One region of the Photobacterium sp. HL06 genome, then DNA from elsewhere that is predicted to be linked to it. Evidence: predicted binding sites of a transcription regulator. Region 1 holds the regulator's gene; the other holds the start of a gene.
What was found. The regulator PurR, encoded in region 1, represses purine synthesis genes. The targets are predictions, from matches to a motif close to TNANGNAAACGTTTNCNTNA.
Positions count from the first base shown of each region.

Region 1 (3,173 bases):
CAACAGAAAAGAACAAGCCTGCTGCTATCGAAGCCAAAGGGCTGCACCTGACGTTGGGTGGAAAAACACTGCTGAGCAACTTCAACTTAACCATTGCCAGCGGCGAACTAACCGCCCTTCTGGGCCCCAATGGTGCCGGTAAGAGTACGTTGCTCAAGGTACTGTGTGGGGAAATCGATGCAGGCGGCGAAGTGTCCTTCTTCGGTAAAGCACGTAATGAATTCAAGCAGGCAAAGCTTGCCAAGCACTTAGGTGTATTGCCACAGCACAGCAATTTGAGTTTTGCTTTTACCGCACAAGAAGTGGTAGAGCTCGGTAGCCTGCCACTGCAAATACCCAATGTGCAAACCAAAACAATCGCCACTGAGAAAATGAAGCTTGTTGATGTGCTGTCGCTCAAAAATCGGCTCTACCCTTCCCTATCCGGCGGTGAAAAGCAACGGGTGCACTATGCACGGGTGCTTACCCAGTTAAGCCAGGCAGGCAAGCAGTGTATGCTGATGCTCGACGAACCGACCTCGGCGCTCGATCTCGCCCACCAGCATAGAACTCTGCAAGTCGCCCGAGGCCTTGCGCAATCGGGGGCTGCCGTGATCGTAGTGATCCATGATCTGAACCTAGCGGCTCAATATGCTGATCGCCTTGTTATTATCAATGAAGGTAAGATCCAGGCTGATGGTCCCCCCCGACAAGCATTACAGAAAGACACGATCAGCCGAGTCTATGGCTGGCCCGTACACATCGGCGAGCACCCAACCGATAACTATCCTGTTGTGATGCCTGCGATCTCGTCTGCAGAGTTATCAAAAGCAGTATAAGTTAATCCTATTTTAGCAGGACAGCCTCAGCCCAAAAGCTGAGGTTTTTTACTTGCCAGAAAGCAAAATCATCGAACCAGATTGCACGTCATATGCACTAAATTGTTGTAAAATTGCGGTGAGTTTGTTGATATCTATCAAGAATTACAGGGTTGGGATACAGAAACGTTGCACTGTGCGCTACACTCAGTAGAATGTGAACGCAAGCGATTACACAATGCAACGTCGGGAAAGACGAGAGAACAAGGCCGCTCGTGACTGAAGCGGCTTTTTGGCGTTTTTGTACGCTGTACCAAACAGAACAATTATCTGGATACAGTCAGATAATTACTCTGTTTGGTACTTTCAATTACAAGTGATTATGAAATGGTCGGCTCTGACCTCTGATCTTAAATTATTAGAAGAATAAGTATGGCAACGATTAAAGATGTTGCACGTATGGCTGGTGTATCAACCACAACAGTTTCTCACGTGATCAACAAAACACGCTTTGTTGCAGAAGCAACACAGAAAAAAGTATTAGCGGCCGTAGATGAACTAAATTACGCGCCAAGTGCTGTTGCGCGAAGCCTAAAATGTAACACAACCCGCACCATCGGCATGCTGGTAACCAAGTCTACCAATCCATTCTTTGCCGAAGTGGTCCATGGGGTTGAAGAGCATTGCTATGGCCAAGGCTACACCCTGATCCTATGCAATACTGAAGGTAACCTAGATAAGCAACGTGACTATCTACGCATGCTCGCTGAAAAGCGTGTAGATGGCCTATTGGTAATGTGTTCTGACTTGGACGAGAAGCTGCTTGAACTCCTTGAGCGCAAGAAAGACTTACCAATGGTGATCATGGACTGGGGCCCGGAAAGCCCGCATACGGATAAAATTCAGGATAATGCAGAGCTCGGCGGCTACGTTGCAACCAAGTACTTTATCGAACACGGCCACACTAAAATTGGTTGCCTGTCAGGCCACTCAGACAAATCGACCTGCCAAGAACGTCTGAAGGGCTTTTATAAAGCGATGGGTGAAGCGCAGCTTAGTGTCAATGAAGACTGGCTGCTTGAAGGTGATTTCGAGTGTGAGTCAGCGGTTATCGCCGCCAATAAGTTCATTGAAATGAAAGAGCGCCCGACAGCAATTTTCTGCTTTAACGATATTATGGCAATGGCGCTGATCAGTACTTTCGAGCAGGCAGGCATACGCGTTCCTGATGATATTTCAATTATTGGCTATGACAACATCGACTTGGCACCGTACTTCTCTCCGCCCCTGACGACGATTCACCAGCCTAAGCGCCGCCTGGGCAAAACGGCGATTGAGATCCTGATGGAACGAGTCAAAGATAAAGAACATGAACGCCGTATTTTTGAGATGGCACCAGAACTGGTTGTTCGCAAGTCAGTCAAAGACTTGAACGCCTAATCAACCAAGTCGCAACCCATAGAAACCGATATTACTTATCGGTTTTTTTATGTCTTAAATGACGGTTGTGATGCATTGATTTTGAGGCAAATATATTTTTTGCCACTAAAAACATAGACATATTTATTGAAGCAATATCACACTTTTAAAAGTGGGAGCAAGTTCAAAAATATTATATGGGATATGCTTATTAAGTCACGAACAAGGCAAACCTCCCGAAAGGGTGGGACGCAAAGCTTCCGGCCTAAAAGTGGTTAGTTTTTCAACAACTAAGTCTCTTATGGTAGCGGGGTCGCCGATGGATCTAGCAAAAAGTCATGTCATGAATCCTGACATTATCCTGACATAACTTTTTTGTGAAATTTGCTAATCTGAAATCCTCGCTCTGTTGTTAGGTGACCCAAGAAATATTTCACCGAGAAGAAGCATGGACAAACCAGTACTTAAAGAATCATTACGATTATTCAGTTGTTTCGAGAATGTAAAGTCTCGCTCAATGTTTGGTGGCTTTGGCATTTTCGCGGGTGAAACTATGTTTGCACTCGTGGTAAATGACAAGTTACACCTTCGTGCAAATGCCGAAAATGAAAAAGAATTTAAAAAAGCAGGGCTTACACCTTATGTGTATAAAAAGCGCGGCTTTCCTGTTGTAACTAAGCACTACGCTATTCCAGAAGAATGGTGGAGTGAACCCGATAAAATTCTTTGCCAAGCTAAGCGTTCCTTTACTGCCGCCAAACAAGATAAAGAAACCAAAAGCAAATCAGGCCCAAGTCGTATTAAAGACTTACCAAACCTCCGTTTAGCCAACGAACGTATGCTGAAAAAAGCAGGTATTACTACGGTTGACGAGCTCTTTGAAGCCGGTGCCCTGAATGCTTACAAGGCGTTACAGCAGTCTCACCAGGAGTCGGTCAATATCGAGTTGCTATGGGC
Region 1 is NZ_CM183914.1:1,675,293-1,678,465, reverse strand. Features, by position in the region: gene AC51G0_RS07970 (heme ABC transporter ATP-binding protein) at 1-818, shown strand, start outside; gene purR (HTH-type transcriptional repressor PurR) at 1,230-2,237, shown strand; cyclic di-GMP riboswitch class I at 2,433-2,537, shown strand; gene AC51G0_RS07960 (TfoX/Sxy family DNA transformation protein) at 2,665-3,173, shown strand, end outside.

Region 2 (3,173 bases), 940 kb from region 1:
CGGCGAGCGCCTGCTGGCCTTCGTGGAGCTGGGGCTGACAACCTGTGCATTTATTGCCAATATTCTCTTTGCCCGCCACAGAGGCAGGGAGCTGGGCATCAAGCTAAAGAAGCTGTCGCAGGTCGAAAAGGAAGAAAAGGAAACACACGAAAGGAATGGGAAATAATCCCTGACACGATCAAAAATGCGGTGGGGGTACCACCGCATTTTATCAAATTCTTATCACCAACCGAGTACATCAAGCTACAAGCTAGGTTTAGGGTTCCAGTAATATTGGTTAGCTTGGCTAAGTGCTGGGGCCATGGTTGCTGTCACATCAAGTGCCTGCGGATCCTGGGGTTCAGCTTCAGGCTCAGCGTTATAAGTCAGCGCTTCTACGCGACCATCTTGCAGCTCATCGATCACTACCGCTTCTTCGTCAGCAGTAGCCACAATGGTATAACCGGGATCAGTCTCTAACGGTGTCAAACGGCGATCCTGGCCCAATTCACGCTTAAATGCCGCCTCTGAGCTCAACAGGTTCATCCCGAAAGTGACGGAGTCTCCCTTCAGCTTGCTCGCGTTGACCGAAGCCACCGAGGTCAGGTTGGTCAGCATCCGCTCAAGGGTGAAAAAATCCTCTGTCGACTGGATATTGGCGACCTGAATCGCAAACTCACCGTCACTTGCACCGCCCAACTGCACGGCATATTTCGCTGCAAGCTGATCAGCAACCTGGTTCATCATCTCGGTAAGTGCATCTGCCGATGTGCCTGCCGCACGGCCTTCTGCCGGAGCGGTTTGGGATGAAGCAAGATCTTCTGGCTTATCGGCAAATAGCTGCCAGCCCAACTGCACACTCTCGTCTGCCTGTTGGCGAACTCGTACCACCAGAACGGCATCAGGCTGATAGCGTGTACTGGCATTAGCAATCGGCTGAACAAAGCCGCCCCAGATATCAGGAATATTAATTGCCGTAACATCTTCAAAATCACCAATCGGCATCAGAACGGGTACACCACGCATGTCCGCTGCGCTTTTTAGCTGTACCTCAGCGGTATTACCTGATTGATCCCAGACAATATCACGGCTTCGGTTGGCATCTTTGACCATCCAAACCAGCACGCTTGGGCGTTGTTCACTCCATAACGTCGCATTGGCCTGGGTCAGCAGGTTACGGATCCGGGCTCGGTCGAAAGTAAGTTCCAATGTCTGCTGTCCAGCCAGGCTACCGTAGCCAAACTGGCTAACATACGGACTGCTATTGGCCACCGCCTTGTGAATCACTTCATTTTGAATAATTGCGCTCTGGCCTGACACTTTGATCAGTACCTGCTCCAGCGCTTCCTCACGGGCTTTTTGTTCAGACTGCTTATCCGTGTCTGGTAATACAACCTGCGCCTGATACAAATTGGTTACGGTTGCAGCTTTAAGCGGCAATGCCAATAAAGCAAACATTAATAGAGCAAAACGCAACATAGAAAACTCATTCATCACTTAGTTAATGCCCGATCATAAAATGAACGAGGCAGTATCGGCAACTGCAACTGCCACAAAATCCCAGACTATCTGATATCTCTTAGATTAACTATCCATTTCATCCCCATCAACAGAGATCTTTTCTGTGTATTTCGGCGAAGGTATCGCCAACTAAAAATAAGTATTTATGGCTTTCACTCTATCTGCGTCAGAAAAATGTAATTGTTTCAAAAAAAAGTGATTAACACCACAAAAGCAACAACCTGGCATTGCAAATCATATTTTCAACAAATACCAGATAGGCAAACGATTACATCCGTGATAGCATTGCGCGATTTTTTTTTCAGACAGGGTGGAAGACTACAATGATGCAGGTACTGCAAGGTGCACAGATGCTGTTCGTCGCATTCGGTGCGTTGGTTCTGGTTCCGTTACTTACTGGGCTAGATCCTAGTGTTGCGCTCTTTGGCGCTGGTATGGGTACCCTCCTCTTTCAAGTCATCACAAAACGTTCCGTTCCTATCTTCCTCGCTTCTTCTTTCGCTTTCATCGCTCCTATCATGTATGGAGTACAAGCCTGGGGCGTAGCCAGCACTATGGGTGGCCTAATGATGGCGGGTGTGATGTATGTCATCATGGGGGCAGTCATCAAAGTTCGCGGTGTGGGTATCATTCATAAATTGCTGCCACCTGTTGTCGTCGGACCGGTCATCATGGTGATTGGCCTGGGCCTAGCCCCTGTTGCCGTCAACATGGCACTGGGCAAAACCGGCGATGGCGCCGTTCAGCTGATTGAAGGCAATGCCGCGCTGTGGATTTCAAGTATCTCTCTGATTGTGACTATCGCTCTAAGTGTCTTTGCGAAAGGCTTCCTGAAGTTAGTTCCGATCATGGGGGGGATTGTTGCGGGTTACTGCGTGAGCCTGGCTTTTGGTGTTGTGGACTTCACGCCAGTAGCGCAAGCAAGCTGGTTGGCAATGCCAAGCTTCACATTCCCTGAATTCAACATTAACGCCATGCTATTTATGATCCCAGTGGCGATTGCTCCGGCAGTCGAACATGTCGGTGATATGCTGGCAATCTCGAATGTGACCGGTAAAGACTACCTGAAGAAGCCAGGCCTGCATCGCACCATGGCCGGTGACGGGGTAGCCACCATTGCCGCTTCAATGTTCGGTGCACCACCAAATACAACATACTCCGAAGTGACCGGTGCCGTCATGCTGACCAAAGCCTTTAACCCAGTCATCATGACCTGGGCGGCTGTGACTGCATTAGTCTTGGCATTCGTTGGCAAGCTTGGGGCATCGCTGCAAACCATTCCGGTTCCTGTCATGGGCGGTATTATGATCCTGCTGTTCGGCTCAATCGCCACCGTCGGCCTCAATACTCTGATCAAAAACAACGTTGATCTGCATAAGGCCCGCAACCTGGTGATCGTTGCAGTCACGCTAGTATTCGGTATTGGTGGCATGGCATTCGGCATCGGTGAGTTCAGCCTACAGGGTGTTAGCCTATGCGGTATTGTTGCCATCTTGCTGAACCTGATCCTGCCAGACGATCTGGGTGAGAACCATGTCGTCGATAATGCCCAAATAGAAGATGCTTAACATCGAGTACTGACACAAAAAAGCCGGGCATCTGCCCGGCTATTTACTTTCAGACGAATAAATTACTTCGTACCGAAGATCTTATCACCCGCATCGCCCAAACCT
Region 2 is NZ_CM183914.1:734,280-737,452, reverse strand. Features, by position in the region: gene AC51G0_RS03620 (DUF2069 domain-containing protein) at 1-166, shown strand, start outside; gene AC51G0_RS03615 (DUF2066 domain-containing protein) at 244-1,458, opposite strand; gene AC51G0_RS03610 (uracil-xanthine permease family protein) at 1,824-3,068, shown strand; gene upp (uracil phosphoribosyltransferase) at 3,131-3,173, opposite strand, start outside.
Region 2: the regulator PurR is predicted to act here: its motif matches at 1,757-1,776, upstream of AC51G0_RS03610 (uracil-xanthine permease family protein).